One region of the Psychrobacillus sp. NPDC096623 genome, then DNA from elsewhere that is predicted to be linked to it. Evidence: a T-box and tRNA genes for the amino acid it is inferred to sense, from the RefSeq annotation. Region 1 holds a T-box; the other regions hold tRNA genes.
The links. The T-box of region 1 lies ahead of argS (arginine--tRNA ligase). A T-box ahead of a tRNA ligase gene usually reads a tRNA of that ligase, here a tRNA-Arg.

Region 1 (6,302 bases):
TAGGCCTTCATACAATTTTTTTACTCCCTTCTTAAAGAACATATGTTCTTTATAGTATATTACGAACGCAAGTTCTTATTCAATGGTAAATAATTGGTGGATGTAAAAAAGCGTTCCTATTGCAGGAACACTTTTGCTATTCGGGATCTTTATTTAATTCGTTAATTTGTTCAATAGCTTCATCCACATTTCTGACTCCAATTACTTTTATTGGAAGCTTTAAAGATTTCACCACATCGTTGGCCTCCGCCAGATTTCCGATAGGGAGAATTATATAAGAGAGACCGATTTTATTTGCACTAAGAATTTTCTCTTTTGTAAGACCAATCTCTATTGCTTTTCCAGATTTACTAATAGCTCCAGTCACACCAATTGGTATATCATTTTTAAATTTCCCTTGTTCTATTAGACTAGATAAAACGAGAGCTAAACCTGCACTGTTTCCACCTGAATTATTTCTAGAGAGAAATTCGTCTATATTAGGATTACTTGTATTTAAATACGACTTTACATTCACAGACATCTGTTGAAAATAATCATACTCCATATTGATTCCCACCAATTTAAAAATTGCTGTAGTTTTCCCCGCATAGCGATGGAAATTCGAGGCTGGTTCTATATCAAAAATTAATAATTGATTGTTAAGATTTCGAAAATCTTGTCCATCTAGGTCTTCGGCCAATAATATCTCGGTTGACCTTACAGCCAATATGTAAATTCCAGAGTTTTTTATCAGTTCTTCTGGTGAAACATATGAAGAGACAAAATAGCGGCTCCCATCCGTTGAAATAAGTGGAAATTCATATACCAGTAAAAATAGCGAAGCAATAAAGGACAATAGGAAGATATATTTGGAGATTTGTGTTTTTCTAATAGCAAGTAAAAAAAGTGGCCAAAATAGAACGAGCAAGGCTAAAATATTGCAAAAGAAAAAACTAGAAATATAATCGAGGAGATACAAATAAAGCTCCGCAAAATAAACAAAAATGGTCATTACAAAAGGAAGCATTTGATGCTTATTTACTAAATCAAATATCTTCTTCACCTCTCCATTACGATATGTACTACTATACTTATTCTATTAGCTACTATAAAATCCTCTATATTTCTCCAAATAAAAAAACACTCCCAAACAGGAGTGTAGTTATTTCTTTAACAGTTCACTAGTGCTAAGAACTACATCTTCTCAGGAGCTGGTATACCTAAAAGACGTAAACACTCCTTCAAGACAACAGATACTGAAAGTGCGAAAGTTAACTTAGAAGAAGTTGTCTCATCATCGGCTAAAATTTTTGTACTAGCATAATATTTATTGAATTGACGCGCAAGCAGTAAACTAAACTTAGCAATTAGGGATGGCTCAGCCTGATCAAATGCTTTTTCTACCACACGAGGAAAATCCTCTAGGAGCTGGATAATTGGCCAAGCTTCAGCGCCAATAGTAGAAAAAGAGAATGATTCATCCTCAAAGTTACCTTTTTGGAGCAATGAACAAATTCTAGCATAGGTATATTGTACATAAGGTCCTGTTTCCCCTTCAAAATTAAGCATTTGTTCCAACGAAAACTCAATATCATTCATGCGGTCATTTTTTAAATCATTGAAAATAACTGCTCCTACTCCAACTTGCTTTGCGACTTCCTCTTTATTTTCTAAAGTTGGATTTTTCTTATTAATATTATGCTTTGCAGTCTCTATAGCTTCAGCTATTACATCGGTAAGCAAGACGACTTTACCCTTACGCGTAGACATTTTTTTGCCGTCTTTGAGCATCATCCCAAATGGTACATGTTCTAGCTGTTTAGACCATTCAAACCCCATTTTTTGTAGTACCGAAAATAATTGCTTGAAGTGAAGTGTTTGTTCATTTCCCACAACATAAAACGTTCTACTCGCATGATACGTTTTTTGACGATACATTGCTGCTGATAAATCGCGAGTAGCGTATAAAGTAGCCCCATCTTTTTTAGTAATCAGGCTTGGTGGCATACCTTCGAGTTCTACTACAAAAGCACCGTCAGATTCAATTAATAAACCTTTATTCTTTAAATCGTCAACTACCGTAGTCATTTTATCGTTATAAAAAGCCTCCCCAGCATAAGAATCAAATTGAACATCCAAAAGCTCATAGATTAATTGGAACTCCTTTAATGATGCCTCTTTGAACCACTTCCATAAGGATAGAGCCTCTTCGTCGCCTTCTTCCAGCGATTTAAAAGCTGCACGAGCCTGCTCATTTAATGTGTCATCTTTTTCTGCCATTTCATGAAAATGCACATATATCTTTAATAACTCTTCAATCGGTGCTGCAAGGATTTTCTCTTTGTTTCCCCATAATTTATAAGCGACTATTAACTTTCCAAATTGTGTACCCCAATCTCCTAGATGATTAATGCGAACAGCTTTGTACCCATTCTTCTCCGCAATATTCGCTAAGGAGTTGCCGATTACGGTTGAACGCAAGTGACCCATTGAAAAAGGCTTTGCTATATTCGGGGAGGAAAAGTCGATCACAATTTTTTCATGCTTTTTATTTTTACTTCCATACTCCTGTAGGTCCGCTGTAATTGCTTGGAGTACTTGGTTTGTAACAAGAGCTTGATCGAGGAAAAAATTTACGTATCCACTAGCGACTTGTACGCTAACTATTAATTTATCCTCTAGCTTCTTACTTAACTCTAGCGCTATTTGCTGCGGTGCTTTACGCAATTTTTTTGCTAACGTAAAACAAGGAAAAGCAATATCCCCTAATTCTTTCTGCTTTGGCTTTTCCAGTAACTGCTCTACTTGTTCAGCAGTCCAATCAGTTTCTAAAGCATTTGAAATGACCGATGCGATTTGATGTGACAGGCTCATTTTTTCTCCTCCAATATAAAAAGCCCTCGTCTCTATATAAGAGACGAGAGCTAAATTCCCGTGGTACCACTCTAGTTGCCACGAATGTGACCGCTTTTACGTTTGTAACGAGGTGTCTCCCCCGATTTTCCCTACTAGGCTTCAGGACATTTCTCCAAAGTGCGCTTCATCGATTCTTTGTGTATTAGGCTCCCACCATCCCTAACTCGCTTTCCAGCTTCGTATCGACTACTCTCTTCTTCAACGAATTTATCATATAATGATTTTACATATCGTACAAAAAGTTCAGTCAATTGTCAATATCAAATCTCCTCTTATAAAATGGAATACATATACAATTCAAGCCACTTCATTATTTAAAGTCCTTGTCGCCCCAAAATATAGGAATTGAATGTTAAAAGTTATGCAAGAGTTTGCCCGATTCCTAAACTATAAGAATTGCGCAACCTCTTCTTCATTTTATTTTATTCATTATTACTATAATTAGTAAAATTACAACATTATTCTTTTATATTGTTTCGTCCGGAACACTAATATATAATGGTCACTATTCCTAAGAAAAAGAACTTAAATTATTATCCTTGTATAATATCAGTTTGATTTGGCCTGATAGTTTCTACCTGGCAGCCACTAACAATGCCGGACTACAAGGAAGTGTGAAATAAAGAGAAAAATAAGTACGGTGAAACGAATTGATTTTTTCTAAAAGATCGGTGTTTAATCCATTCTGCGTATAGATAAAAAACTCTTATTATTTCATACTTTCTGTCTGGCGGCTGAAGGTATGAATGAATAAGAGTTTTTATTTTGGGGAAAATATAGTTGGAGTTGATTATATGTTTTTTTTAATAAATATACTGGGCATATTTGTTGTCCTTGGTCTAGTCTACCTTTGTTCGCCTGATAAGCGGAAAATTAGATGGCGTTCTATCCTCAGCTTGCTCATTGCTGAATTGCTTATTACCTGGTTTATGTTATCGACCACAATAGGAACATGGACGATTAATAAAATTACTTCCTTTTTTACATGGTTGGTATCATCCGCCAATGCAGGAATTTCATTTGCGTTTCCTTCTGTAATGGCGAACGAAACAATTGATTTCTTCTTTAGTGCATTACTGCCTATTGTGTTCATTGTGACTTTCTTCGATATTTTATCTTATTTTGGAATTATGACCTGGATCATTGATAAAGTAGGTTGGGTCATTTCGAAAATTTCCGGATTGCCAAAGCTGGAGAGTTTCTTCTCGATCCAAATGATGTTTCTTGGAAATACGGAAGCTTTGGCTGTTATTCGTCAACAGCTGGTTGTTCTGAAAGACCATCGCTTGTTGACATTCGGGATCATGAGCATGAGCAGTGTCAGTGGTTCGATTATTGGGGCATATTTATCGATGGTTCCTGCCGAGTACGTGTTTGCAGCAATTCCGTTAAACTGTTTAAATGCCCTGTTACTGGCAAGTATTTTAAATCCTATAGAGGTTAGCAAAGGAGACGATATTGTGTACGTTCCTCCTAAGGAAGAACGTCAAGATTTCTTTTCAACCATCTCAAACAGTATGCTTATCGGGATGAAAATGGTTATTGTAATTTTAGCGATGGTAATTGGATATGTGGCATTAACTACCGCTCTTAATGGAATACTAGGTTTCTTAATAGATGGTTTGACAATCGAAAAGATTTTCGGTGTCATTTTCTTCCCATTTGCCGTCTTGCTTGGATTAGGCATCCAGGATGCGATGTATGTTGCTTCGTTAATGGGGATTAAACTCTCGACAAACGAATTTGTGGCCATGATGGATTTAAAAAACCATCTCCAAGACTTAAGTCCACATACAATCGCCGTTGCTGTTACTTTCTTGACCTCATTCGCCAACTTTAGTACAGTCGGCATGATTTATGGCACATATAACTCCACTTTAGGAGAAGAACGGTCAAAAATCATCGGAAAAAATGTTTGGAAGCTATTGGTCAGCGGAATGGCTGTATCCTTGTTAAGTGCGATGCTTGTGGGATTGTTCGTTTGGTAAACATCCCGGAGATACAAGCAGTTACTGATTCATTATAAAAATAAGGGATTGGTAAGCTACTTAAGGAAGCCACTGTATAAGTGGCGCATTTATAGAAGCATCGAAAATTTACATCCAATATCCAAAAACAAAAGAAGCTAACAGCCTATATGTACTAGGGTGTTTGCTTCTTTTCTCTTTAAACGGACTTTTTCAGTGACCTCACTTAAAAACCATTATGGAATTAGTTCAATTAAATAGATTTTCACATGTAAATCCGTTAAAAACCCAAACCTCGAATAGAACAACCTCTATTTAGTCATATTAACAACAAAGGAGATGATATTATGCCACGAAGAAGTGCCAATCAACATGTAAAAGCGACTCCACATTTTGATAGTGATAAGGAAAATATTATAAATAATCCTACCTCAACTGCTGGGGCAAAGGTCGGTATTCAATTTGAAGCAAAAGAGGAGTTTGGTCAGGAAGGAAATCCATACAATTATATTCCGAAGCCAGACAAAGAAATGCAAGCATTCACGAAACTAACAGAAGGTAAAAAAATAGAAAAATAATTAATAAATAAAAACTATAGAGTCCTCTCTATAGTTTTTATTTTTCCTTATAAAGTAACTGTATTTTTTCTTTTAGTTGTTGTTGATTCCATTCAACTGCTTTATCAGAGACAAATGAAACCTTCTTGTGTTTCGGTATTTTCACTTGACCATTTACCGCTCTTGTATAGCCTTCTATCATCGCAGCAATTGCTAAAATGACAAGCGCGAAGCAAATAGCTGGACCAAGTGGTAACCAAGGAACTCCTTGCAAATAGCGGAAAGAAGATCCAAATAGCCCTGCCCACTCGTAAGCAATCGATTTAGGAGGATCACCCATCATTGGATCATAACTAACATCTGTTCCTCCGATATATAGTTGTAATAGTCCTAAATGAGTGAATACGACTAAGGTTTCCACGACCTGCTGTCCATATAAGACGAATAGTTTTTCTCGCATCATTGGGAAGAGGTGTCGGGTAATAATTCGGTACTTGCTTGCACCAAGAGTTCTCGATGCTAGAATATATTCCTGCTGGTATAACAAGTTCGCTTCATTTCCAATAAGAGAAGCAACTATCGGAACCGTAATAATGGCCATTAATACTACTTGAATAAGAATACGCTCCCAGACAGTTGTGGAGAAGCCTTCCATTGGCTCCCATAACACGGGATAGAGCATTAAATAAGAGAAAATAGTCATCGGTACATAATGAAGAGGATCGATGAAACTATTAATCGTAGTACGACGTTTTTGCCAATATGTCCCGATTACAAATCCCAAGGGTACAGCTATTAGCATTCGTACTGCAGCGACACCCATTGCTGAAATAATCGTATATTTTGCTCCGAGCATAATTTTAGCGAACATATCAAAGCC
Region 2 (6,302 bases), on a different contig from region 1:
CATCGTCCAAATTGACAAGAAAACTGGTCGAGCTGCAAAATGGTCTGAGGAAGAACGAGAAGTTTTTCAAAAGAGTATTAACTAGCCGTCACCTACCATCCCCACGCTACATACGTTAGTAGGAGAGTGGATAGGGGGCTATGGCATTGTACGACAATAATCAGCATCGTTCGATTTTGACAAGTAGAGAACGTCAAATTTTTCAATTATTAGTAGAAGATAATTCTACGAAAGATATTTCAGCTTTGTTATCGATAAGTGAGAAAACAGTTAGGAACCATATTTCCAATACAATACAAAAACTTGGAGTTTCGGGTAGGTCACAAGCGATTGTGGAATTATTACGATTAGGTGAACTATCACTGAATTGATATGAATCCTTGCCATTTTCCTCATAACACGTCACAATAATAGAAAGAAGGTTATTGTTTTGAGGAGTGAAGGAATAGATGGCAGAGGATATAAATAAGACAATATTAGATCAAGATCAAGTTGCTTTTTTAGAAAAAGAGCTTCGACATATATCAGGAATCATTAAACAAAAGGGTCGAAAGATTTTAAGTGCCTATACTATTACGCCACCGCAGTTTGTAGCACTACAATGGTTACTAGAGCTTGGTGATATGACTATCGGTGATTTATCCAATAAAATGTATTTAGCTTTTAGTACAACGACGGACTTGATTGATCGTATGGAAAAAAGCAAACTCGTAAAGCGTATTAGAGATGAACAAGATCGCCGTGTTGTTCGTATACATTTGTTAGAAGAGGGCGCACGAATTATAGAAGAGGTTATCGATAAACGACAACAGTATTTGGAAGATGTACTTCAACATTTCGATCAAGCTGAAGTTACAAATTTATCAATATTATTAGAAAAACTACATCAAGAGATGAAGAACTGAGGAATTGACGTGAAAGCCCCAATTGGTGTTATAGACTCTGGAGTTGGTGGGTTAACAGTTGCGAAAGAAATTATGCAATTACTACCAAATGAAAAAATAATATATATTGGCGATACTGCCAGATGCCCGTATGGCCCTAGAACAAGCGAAGAGGTACGAAAGTTTACATGGCAATTGGCTAATGCATTAGCAAAAATGAATATAAAAATGTTAGTAATTGCGTGCAATACTGCAACTGCAGTCGCACTTAATTCTTTAAGCAAAAAGATGCCTTTTCCTGTAATAGGGGTAATTTTCCCAGGTGCTAGGGCAGCAATTAAAGCATCAAAAAGTAATGAAATCGTAGTGCTAGGTACAAGCGGTACTATAAAAAGTGGTGCGTATGAGGAAGCTATTGCTTCCTTAAATACGTCTAGTAAAGTGATTCCACTGGCATGCCCAACCTTTGTACCACTTGTAGAAAGTAATGAATACGAAGGTGAATTTGCTCGAAATATGGTATTGGAAACATTAACTCCATTGAAGAAAGAGCAATTTGATACCGTTATTTTAGGTTGTACGCATTATCCACTTTTACAAAAGCATATTGAAGAGGCAGTAGGGAATGATGTAAAAGTACTTTCTTCTGCCGAAGAAACTGCTCATGATGTCAAAGAGTATTTAAATTATCATGAACTTAATAATCCTAATAAACAAAATAAAACACCCATATTTTATACAACAGGATCTGTGCCAATATTCAAAACGATTGTAGAGAAGTGGTTGGAAATACCGAGTGCAGATATTCGAACAATTTCATTTAAATGACCCTGTTAGCTTGAGAATCCTCGATTAGCGGGGTCTTCTTCTTATTGATACGTATTAAAGGACTAAGGAATTTTCTAAAATTCAACAGAAGGGTGCGATTTTACTTGAAACAAATTATTATAGCTACTAAAAATAAAGGAAAAGCAAAAGACTTTGAAGCATTATTTAACCCATTAGGCTATGAAGTTAAGACACTTCATGATGTGGCGGAAGAAATGGATGTGGAAGAGACTGGGACAACCTTTGAAGAAAATGCATTACTTAAAGCTTCTGCACTAGCAGAGCACTTACAAACGTTGGTCATCGCGGACGATAGTGGTTTAGAAATTGATGCATTGGATGGACGACCAGGCATCTATTCTGCTCGATATGCGGGCGAAGAGAAAAGCGATGAGGCAAATATAGATAAAGTTCTACATGAGTTAGAAGGTGTCAAAGAACCCGAAAGAACGGCACGCTTTGTTTGTGCTATCGCAGTTGCCTCTCCAAACAATAAACCTATAACTGTTAGAGGGACTTGTGAAGGAATAATTGGAACCGAGAGAAAAGGGACCAATGGATTTGGATATGACCCAATTTTTTATGTTCCTTCTGAACAAAAGATGATGGCAGAGCTATCTGCTGAGGAAAAAGGAGCAATTTCTCATCGTGGCAATGCGATTAATAAACTTTCTTTAGTTCTAAAAGAATCCATTTTAGAAGGATAGGTGAGGAAATTGAAGCTATTAATAATGAGTGATACACATAGTGCCACCGAGACAATGGAACTTGTTATAGAGCGACATCAGCAGGAAGTGAATGCCATTATCCATTGTGGGGATAGTGAGTTAGATGCAAGTTACTTTTTTGAAAAACCTACTCATGTTGTTCGGGGGAATTGTGATCTCGACAATCGTTTTCCTTTAGAGGAGTTATTCTCTGTCCAGGATGCTAAAGTACTCGTAGTTCATGGCCATAAATACAATGTAAAATCGACTATAATGTCGCTTTTTTATCGAGCACAGGAGGTACAAGCCTCTGTTGTTTGCTTCGGTCATTCGCATTTATTAGGAGCAGAAATGAAGGAAGGTATATTATTTATTAATCCTGGTAGTCTTCAACAACCTCGTGGACGTAAAGAAAAAAGCTACGCAATAGCTGAGTATAACGGTGATTCTTGGACAGTTCTATTTTATTCAGATGAACATATACTGCTTGAAAAAGTAACTTTATAAATTTTTTGAAATAGTGTTGACTTATCTTTCTTATCATTATATAATAAATCTTGTCTTTCCTATCAGTTTAGGTGGGGGAGTACTTGTCTCAGTAGCTCAGCTGGATAGAGCAACGCCCTTCTAAGGCGTCGGTCGGGGGTTCGAATCCCTCCTGGGACATTGAAGGTTTAGATTGAATAAGTTTGTACAACATTGAAAATGCTTCAAGACCTATTTTATAGGTTTTGAAGCATTTTTATGTTTTTGGATATTTAGAACCAATCAAATATAATAAGGTGTTTTTTATACACGTTGTAAACAAATTCTTATTAGAATTCTGTTGTGCATGAAACTCCTTAAATTACAAAAACATCTCAGTGCAAAATAAAATTCATTTTTAAAAAGCTGTCACAGAAAGTCATTTTTCACTAACCCTCTGGACTGCTTGTTTCTTCAAGTGCAATCTACAGCGCTACCCAAAGAGTTGCTTTAGTTCTAAGTGACTATTTCAAGTACCTTACGATTTAAGGAATAACCTTCTAACTGTAGAAAGAAGGTTTATCTTACTCCAAAAAATCGTTTATCATATCCCATCCTTTCAGAAGCTTCTTCGGCTGCACTCATAACCTTTTTAGCGATGTCCGGCACCTTGTAATCCTTCATACGTTGGATAGGGCCGACCACATTTATGGCAGAGACAACTTTCCCCGTGTAATCACGAATAGGTGCTGAGATAGATCTTGTTCCTTCTGTTAATTCTTCGGTGCTTATTGCATATCCTCTTTCACGGATTAGTTTTAATTCATTTCGTAACTTCTCGGGATCTGTAATACTATTGCTTGTATATGCATGCAACCCTCCATTGATTACCTCTTCCACAAGATTATTTTCATCATAAGCAAGCAGTAATTTCCCAGAGCTCGTACAGAATGATGGGTTTTTTCTTCCTAAATGGGTGAGGATACGAACTGGATGGCTACATTCTTCCTTATGAATATAAATTGTATCCATACCATGTAGAACCGATAAATGTGCTGTTTCTCCAGTTTCATGTACTAATTTATTTAGTACGGGTGCTGCCTCTTTATGGATCTCTAAATGATTTGTCACAATCCCGCCAAGTGTTAATACCGTTAATCCAAGTTTGTACTTTCCAGTCTTTTTATCTTTTATAACAAAATCTTCTTCAGCAAGTGTAGCAAGTAAACGGCTTACAGTACTTTTAGCCAGACCGAGAGATTCTGAGAGGTCACTTACCTTTAGTGTTGGTTCAAATGTAGAAAAACTTTTGAGAATACGAAGTGCATTACTGACAGATGAGAGAATTTGCGGATTATTGTTTTGCTTAGACATTTTACACTCCTCTTTCGTTAGCTGTTCCATATAGAGAAACTGAATAACAAGGTTTTGAATATTCTAACATTTTAAAATATTTATGTCTACATAGATTGATAACTTTCAAATATCACTTTTTGGAAAAGCACTACATTCCTTTTAACCGTCTTATTTTTAAGTTCACGTAGTAACACTTTGGAAACACGTATTTCAAATAACAATTACTAAAAAATTAATCAAACTAAGTTTTCGGAATTATTATTAAATTTTTCACTTTTGTTCCACATAGAGGAATTCAAGGCTTTTGTTTGCACATTAGCCTCGTATAATAGGAGCTAGTTGCAGGAATAAATCTAAGGAATTGTTGGTCAGATATGTATGGCAGTAAAAGCCTGAAGCATATTTCACATATTACTCAGAAATAAGGGGGTAATTTTGAGCATAGCTAGAAGAGGTAGGAAGCGGTTAGTGAAGAGGGACGCGTGTTTTCTCAGTAGATAAGGAGCATATTTAAAAATAGGATTATTAATAGTTGACGAGATATTTAAATTGATAGAGGGCATATTTGTTGGAGATTAGTTCATTTAATTTTAAGGGTCTAATCTATATGAAATTTCCTATTATGTTCTAACTTAAATTTCAATGGAATTGTTGAGAGTGAATAATAGAGGAGGCAAATCAGTGAATCAATTAATGAGTCCTTTTAAATGTAAAGGTTTAGAGCTTAGAAACCGTGTGGTAATGCCGCCAGTCTGCCAATACTCTGCAGTCGATGGAATGCCTAATGAGTGGCATTATGTACATTATACGTCAAGGGCAATAGGTGGAGCAGGACTAATCATCGTTGAAATTACAAGCGTCGATCCTGACGGAAGAATTACAGAGCAAGACTTAGGTTTATGGTCGGATGAACATGCTATTGCATTTAAGAAAATTGTGGAAAGTTGCCATCAATATGGTTCTAAGATTGGAATTCAAATTTCACATGCCGGACGAAAATCGGAATATAGTAAAGTTCCTGTCTCTTCAATGGAAATACCTTTTGATACTATGTTCAATAAACCTAAAATGCTCTCAACAGATGAAATTAAACAAGTAGTGGAAAAATTTGGTTTAGCTGCAAAACGTGCTGTAAAAGCAGGCTTCGATACAATTGAGCTACAAGGAGCGCATGGATATTTAATTCACCAATTTCATTCACCATATATCAACCAACGCACGGATGAATATGGTCTTGATCGGACCAAATTTAGTGTAGAAGTGATTGAAGCAGTAAAAAGGGAAATGCCTGCTGATATGCCTTTAATTATGCGAATATCGGCCAAGGAGTATGTAGAAGGGGGATATGATGTCGATTACATTCAACAAATATGTAAGGAATATGAGAAGGCAGGCGTCGATATAATTCATGTTAGTTCAGGTGGGGAGGCATCTTACGAAGAATCTGGGATGACACCTCGAGGTAACCCGGAGTCTAAACAAGGGTATCAAGTGCCATTTGCAAAAGCTATGAAAAAAACTTTTAATATACCTATTATTGCTGTTGGGAGATTAGAAGACGCACAATTTGCTAACGCATTGATTGAGAATAATGTGGCTGATCTTGTTGCTGTAGGACGAGGGATGTTAAAAAATCCATATTGGCCAATTAGCGCCGCAGCAGAATTAGAACAACAAATTCCCACATCTAAACAGTATAAGGCTGCATTTGAATTTAAAGTTTCCTACAGTCCAAAATAAAAAGAGCCCGACTAAACAGCTGAAACACATAAATGTAAAGCTCAAAAAAGTTCTTGCCAATTAGTTCCATCAATTTAAACCAAAAAAATATTTTTTACTACTTTTATAATTTGTTCCACATAGAGGAATTCAGTGCTTTTGTTTATCCAATTTACCTCATATAATCAGAGTTATTCAAAGATAGGTTATTTTAGTAATATAAATTATCGAAAAATTCTGTTTTATGTAAGCGTTTTCTGCTTCTGAATAATTGATTAAAAAATAGATTAAAAACCTGGAGGAATGAAAAGATGACTACAACAAATGTAAAGCAAAAAGAAGT
Region 3 (6,302 bases), on a different contig from region 1:
AGTGGACAATATTCGTTTTATTGAGAATTCCATCGGTTTAGATCAGCTACCAGAAAAACTTCGTGAAATAGCTAGGTTACGTGTAGAGTACCAAGATGTTACACTGAAAGAACTAGGTGAGATGGTTTCTACTGGAAATGTGAGTAAATCAGGTGTAAATCACCGATTGCGAAAGATTGATGAAATAGCAGATATGCTGCGCAATGGAGAGACAATTTAGAGAAATGGGGAGTAGACAATGGCAGAACAGCAGGTGGAAGTAAAATTAGCGTCAGGACTTCAAGCAAGACAGGCTGCACTTTTTGTACAGGAAGCAAATCGTTATATTGCGGACGTTTTTTTAGAAAAAGATACTAAAAAAGTTAATGCGAAGAGCATTATGGGAATTATGAGCTTGGCGATCAGTAAAGGAACAGCGGTGGTTTTAAGTGCTGATGGTTCTGATGCGGAGGAAGCAGTAGAAGCTTTAGGGAAGTTTATCTCAAGTGAATCATAAAAATGAACGGCCTCATTAGTCACTTAAGACGAAAGGGCTTTTTTTTATCTTGAATATTCAATTTAAGTGTAGCAGTAAGAAAAAAACGGACAATAAATAGTAAAGAAATGAAACCTGACAATGTGATTCCGCTCCGGGCGGTCGCTTTCGGTGGGCACGGCTCGAGCCTGTAGTCTCTCCCACGTACTGTCCCACTGGAGTCATTGCCCTGCGCTACACTCAACAAAATCCACTTTAAATATAAAGATAGTTGAATGCAGTATCAAATATTATTCGTGTATTAGGTGGCGACCTCGGCGGGATGAGTAGACAGATGAGATGTCAAAGCGACGCATGTGCTGCGGTAATAGCTCACTACTCACACCGCGAAACGCGTCCACCTGTAATGGAAATCAGAAGTGGTATCCATGATTAATCCTCATAATGTATTGTTAATGGTTAAATTTTAATATACTTGATTAATATTAAAAAAGTCCCAAAGGATTAATCCTTTGGGATTTTTACATCGACTTCTTATGCTTTTTTCATTTCGCTACGATCGATAATATGATCAATTAAGCCATATTCTTTTGCACGTTCAGCGGTCATGAAGTTATCACGATCTGTGTCTCTTGCAATTACTTCGATTGGTTGACCAGTACGTTCAGAAATAATGTGGTTTAACTTATCGCGTAAATGTAAAATACGTTTTGCAGCAATTTCGATTTCCGTTGCTTGCCCTTGTGCTCCACCAAGTGGTTGGTGAATCATTACTTCTGCGTTAGGAAGTGCATAACGTTTACCTTTTGTTCCAGCAGTAAGCAGGAATGCTCCCATAGAAGCTGCCATACCGATACAAATTGTTTGTACATCAGGTTTGATGAACTGCATTGTATCGTAGATTGCCATACCAGCTGTTATACTTCCGCCTGGGCTGTTAATGTAAATAGAGATGTCTTTTTCTGGATCTTCTGCTTCTAGGAATAGTAATTGGGCAACGATTGAGTTTGAAACGTTGTCATCAATACCACTTCCAAGCATAATAATACGGTCTTTTAATAATCGAGAGTAAATGTCATATGCACGTTCTCCACGATTAGTTTGTTCAATAACTGTAGGAATTAAATTCATCCTGATTGCCTCCTTCAAAGGTGGGTTAAATTAGTTAGTTACTGAGAAAAGTTCCCTCAGTTGTAACTTTATCATACACATAATGGTCAAGGAAGGTCAAATATTAAGCTTCAAAAAGTTAGCTTGAATTATGTTCCTTCTATTTGTATAATAGATAAGTCGCTAGCCCTTGTAGTGTAATGGATAACACACAAGCCTCCGAAGCTTGTAATGTGAGTTCGATCCTCGCCGAGGGCATACCGTTCCAACGTTTTTACTAAGAATTTATGTGTTATTATAATGATACAAAATAGCACGTAGCCCTCTGTTTATTTTGCGATAAAGCAAACGGAGGTTTTTTTTATGGAAAAAAAATTATGGACCCAAATTTAACCCAAACGCTCTTCACAAAGATGCATACTCTAAAAAGAGTGTATATTAGAATGAGGAGTGAAGTTGATTGGTTTTACCATATGGAAATGAATGGCGAGAAGAAAGTCCGAATCATCATCAAGGCTATCCTAGGTATCCACATTATCCGCAGCATACACATTATCCATATTACCCGTATTACCCATATTACCCGTATTACCCACATTACCAACCGTACCCATATTATCCAATGAATCCGGGATATGGCTACCCATGGTCTCATGGGAATTATGGTAGTCATGGACACGGTCACTCATAACATTAATCACGTAATTAGTTCATTCTATCGAATAAAAAACTAGAAAAGCCATCACTCATGTTTCAAGTTGGTTGCGTTTTGATATTGGATAACACAAAGGCCTCAGAAGCTTGTAATGTGAGTTCGATCTTCATCGAGGGAATATAAAAAGCTGAGAAACACTCTTAACATAATATGTTTAGGGTGTTTTTTTGTTTTCTTTATTTCTTCTATTGTAGGATACTGCATAGGCTTCATGTCTAAAATGTAAAATTGGATCGTCGGGTAACTCTATTCCTTTTCCAACGATAGTAGGGTCGAACAAAAGACTTTCTGTTGGAAATATTTTTTTATTAATAGCCAATTGACCTACTAGAATTTTTTGTCTGTCATCTGGCCAAACATTGGTAGGATCATCAGTAGAGTCTGTGTTCTCCGCTAATCGAATGTAAAGCTCGAATGTTACAGTTCCTTTATCGAGTCGTCTCTCCAAATCCTCGCTCAAATAATCGGTAGATAAGTTAAGTCTATTAAGGATAGAAGGTGATTTTTCCTGCTTCACTGGATGCCACTCGTATTTTATAGCCTGCCGCTTGCCTTCAGCATTAACAAAATAGAAGGCGTGTATTGGGAAATAATTTAGAGTTGCATAACTTATTGGTGGCTGCTTTAGCTGTTCCTTTAGCGCCAGTAATGTATTTTTATGCTCTGGGAAGGTAGTGAGAAGTTGTGTTATACCTAGACCTAAATCAATTGAATGAATGCCAGTTTTGTGAGAGGTTAATATTTTTAGCATGTCCGTAAAAGTTTTGGGATCTTTCGTGACGAACATGGGAACGGTTGCACAAACTTGGTGACTAATAGAACCATCGGGTTGATGAAAATGGATAGCCATTCCTTTTGCTGGAGATAGGAAATCTGCCGCAGTAGGATTTGGGGGACTATTAGAAAAACGAACTGTAGCGGGCACTGGTGTTTGCTGCAAGTGGGGTGCAAAGGTATAGGCTGTCGCATTGCCATTCGGGGTAAAAATAGCTTCATAAAAATCTCCTTTAGCATGAGCACGACGATAGCCTGGAAATTTCCCCTGAATTTGTTCAAGCGTATCAACAGCTTCTTTTGGCAAAATATCGCTCATCAAAATCACCTCGTTTTTTAGAATGAAAAGAAAGATTTTATTTAATAATCATTACCACTGAATGCAATAACTAAACTACATAAGAAAGATTCATCATTTAATCCATCCTCGTTTGTGTTACTCTCGGTACATAATTGTTTACTTTCTCTTAAGATAGATTTACTAGTGCTCTAATTACAGATAGTCGTGTTCAATCATGGATTACTCGCTTAATGGAATATTATTTCAGTTAAAGAATTATGAAACTTAGTTTACTTCATTCCGTAAATAGAATAGGTTTTGTATTTTAAATATAAAGGTACAATAAGACTATAATTATTAAAGAGGTGAGCCAAATGAAGAAATTATTAATACCAATAATCATTGTAGTTGTAATTATTGCTGTTATTGCAGGGATATTCATGACAAGCTATAACGGTTTTGTAGACAAAGAAGAAAACGTAAACAACGCATATGCGCAAGTTGAAAACCAGCTGCAACGAAGAATGGATTTAATACCAAACTTAGTTAATACAGTTAAAGGCTTTGCAGCGCATGAACAAGAAGTGCTTGGGAATATTGCGGATGCAAGATCTAAATTGGCAGGAGCGAGGACACCAGAAGAACAAGCTACGGCGAATGATGAATTATCTGGAGCTCTGAGCCGATTATTAGTAGTGGTAGAAAATTATCCAGATCTAAAAGCAGATGCAAACTTTAGACAGTTGATGGATGAGCTTGCTGGTACGGAAAATAGACTTTCTGTAGCAAGACAGGATTATAATACAGTAGTTTCGGATTACAATAAAAAAGTAAAACGGATGCCTGGAAGTATAGTAGCTTCGATGTTTGGCTTTGATAAAAAAGAATACTTCCAATCAACCGAGGGGGCAGAAGAAGCACCAGTAGTTGATTTTGAAGGAGCTGGAGACTGATGAAGAAAAGTGCACGTGCGATTTCACTTGCGCTTCTCCTTACAGTGTTGTTCCCTTTGCTAACGTTTGCCAAATCGGACTATCCAGCTGCTATTCCTGGAGAACTATATGTACAGGATTTCTATGACGTGCTATCAGAGGAGCAGGAGCAGGAAATAGAAACACTTGGACAAAATTTAGAAAATGCAACTGGTGCGCAAATTGTCGTGATGACAGTGGAGTCTTTAAAAGGTCAAGACGTTTCGACATATACGGTTGATGTGATGCGTGGATATGGTATTGGGGATGAAGAGAAGGATAACGGCGTCCTTTTATTACTAGAGATGGACCCTAACAAAGTAGGTGATCGGGAGGTTTATATAAACGTCGGTTACGGTTTAGAGGGCGCTTTACCTGATGGAAAAGTGGGGAGAATCATAGAAGAGTACACACTTCCCTTTTTAGAGCAGGGGGATGTCCCAGGAGCTATACTTTCTACTTATCAGCTCTTATATAATCAGGTTGCTACCGAATATGGTTGGGATACCGAGTTGGCAAGTCCACAAGAGCCTTCTCCACTCGCAGGCTCTACAGGCGGTGGAATCTCACTTCCAACCATTATCATTGGAATTGTGGTAATTTATTTAATTATGACTATGATGTCTGGCGGCGGTGGAGGCGGTCCAGGTAGAAGACGTAATAGCACTAGAATGTTTGGTCCAGGAGGCTTCGGTGGTGGATTCGGCGGAGGCGGACGAAGTTCTGGTGGTGGCTTTGGAGGATTTGGCGGCGGTAGCTCCGGTGGTGGTGGAGCAGGTCGTAAATGGTAAATATTTAATTAGAAAAAACCCGGGACAGGGCTTTTTCTCGTTTTACCCCAATTATTTATACATTAAATTTAACTATTTTGATAAAGTAATGATAGGGGGGATGTAGTATGAAGCTAGTAGAAATCAACAAAGATAATTGGTTACATACCGTTCTTTTGACTACGAATTTGGATGGAAAGGCGACTGTTGTAGAAAAATTTGTAGCTTCGAATGCGCTATCTATTGTTCAATCGATTTACGAAACTGGATGGATTGTTAGAGGCATCGAGGTAGATGGCAAAATTATTGGCTTCACGATGTATGGATTAGACGAAGATACGAAAAATTATTGGATATGTCGTTTAATGATTGACTACACCCGTCAGGGGAAAGGTTATGGCAAAAAGGCTGTTCAGTTGGTATTAGACGAAATGAAACAGGTAGATAATTGTGAAATGGTTTATTTGTCAACCGAGCCAGACAATGAAGTAGCTATTAAACTCTACGAAAGCTTCGGATTCCAAAAAACAGGTAAGATCAATGATGGAGAAGTAGAGTTTGTTTTGACAATATAAGGAAGGATGGTCTTTCTTCAAAAGTAATAACCCCGAAAATTTTATGATTAGTAAAGTTTTCAAGGTTTTCTATTAGATATGTCCTCCAATTGTTTGTCATTTCGGCGGACGCTTTCCGGGGGCACGGCTCGAGCCAGTAGTCTCTCTCGTGCTGTTCCCCCAGGAGACGTCGCCCTCACTTCAAACAGTCAGAATGAAAAGTTCTATAACTAAGGTCTGAACTATATATATCCAAAATAAAATCGTTTTATCATTTTTCAGCAAATTCGTCTAGCGTCAACCTTAATTTTTCATATAACACATTATGAGGTTCTATAGAGAGATCTCCAGAAAATCCTAAATTTTGACCAGGAGCGAACATAAGAAATCCATCCTCGTATAAAGTAATCGTATACAATGTAGTTCCTTTATCTATTGCATTTGTTAAATAAATTTGATAACTGTCGATTAAAGGAAGAGCTTCGGCCCTTTCTCTGCTTTCTAGCTCTGTAGCCTCTTTTACGGGAAGATGGTCAAAGTTTTTTAGAATAGTATTTATTTTGTTATTGTTAGATGTACATCCCGATATAAAATTTACTTTCTCATTTTGATCTATCAACCTGCCATTGAAGCAAAGTGTATCGAAGGAAACA

Region 2: it has a tRNA-Arg gene. The T-box ahead of argS (arginine--tRNA ligase) is inferred to sense a tRNA for this amino acid. The anticodon was not compared.
Region 3: it has a tRNA-Arg gene. The T-box ahead of argS (arginine--tRNA ligase) is inferred to sense a tRNA for this amino acid. The anticodon was not compared.

What each region holds. Positions count from the first base shown of each region.
Region 1 covers NZ_JBIWER010000002.1:835,655-841,956, forward strand. The annotation lists gene ACIQX2_RS08875 (Y-family DNA polymerase) at 1-42, opposite strand, end outside; gene ACIQX2_RS08880 (S16 family serine protease) at 137-1,045, opposite strand; gene argS (arginine--tRNA ligase) at 1,177-2,856, opposite strand; T-box leader at 2,893-3,109, opposite strand; purine riboswitch at 3,418-3,523, shown strand; gene ACIQX2_RS08890 (NupC/NupG family nucleoside CNT transporter) at 3,693-4,886, shown strand; gene ACIQX2_RS08895 (hypothetical protein) at 5,213-5,443, shown strand; gene ACIQX2_RS08900 (ABC transporter permease) at 5,481-6,302, opposite strand, start outside.
Region 2 covers NZ_JBIWER010000003.1:303,905-310,206, reverse strand. The annotation lists gene ACIQX2_RS11040 (acyl-CoA thioesterase) at 1-85, shown strand, start outside; gene ACIQX2_RS11035 (helix-turn-helix domain-containing protein) at 147-371, shown strand; gene ACIQX2_RS11030 (MarR family winged helix-turn-helix transcriptional regulator) at 450-905, shown strand; gene racE (glutamate racemase) at 915-1,712, shown strand; gene ACIQX2_RS11020 (XTP/dITP diphosphatase) at 1,817-2,419, shown strand; gene ACIQX2_RS11015 (metallophosphoesterase family protein) at 2,429-2,926, shown strand; tRNA gene ACIQX2_RS11010 (tRNA-Arg) at 3,012-3,085, shown strand; gene ACIQX2_RS11005 (IclR family transcriptional regulator) at 3,464-4,258, opposite strand; gene ACIQX2_RS11000 (NADH:flavin oxidoreductase/NADH oxidase) at 4,922-5,980, shown strand; gene ACIQX2_RS10995 (VOC family protein) at 6,271-6,302, shown strand, end outside.
Region 3 covers NZ_JBIWER010000005.1:167,357-173,658, reverse strand. The annotation lists gene whiA (DNA-binding protein WhiA) at 1-220, shown strand, start outside; gene ACIQX2_RS14495 (HPr family phosphocarrier protein) at 239-496, shown strand; gene clpP (ATP-dependent Clp endopeptidase proteolytic subunit ClpP) at 1,010-1,606, opposite strand; tRNA gene ACIQX2_RS14485 (tRNA-Arg) at 1,772-1,843, shown strand; gene ACIQX2_RS14480 (hypothetical protein) at 2,046-2,276, shown strand; gene ACIQX2_RS14475 (catalase family peroxidase) at 2,455-3,393, opposite strand; gene ACIQX2_RS14470 (LemA family protein) at 3,729-4,307, shown strand; gene ACIQX2_RS14465 (TPM domain-containing protein) at 4,307-5,116, shown strand; gene ACIQX2_RS14460 (GNAT family N-acetyltransferase) at 5,224-5,670, shown strand; gene ACIQX2_RS14455 (hypothetical protein) at 5,921-6,302, opposite strand, start outside.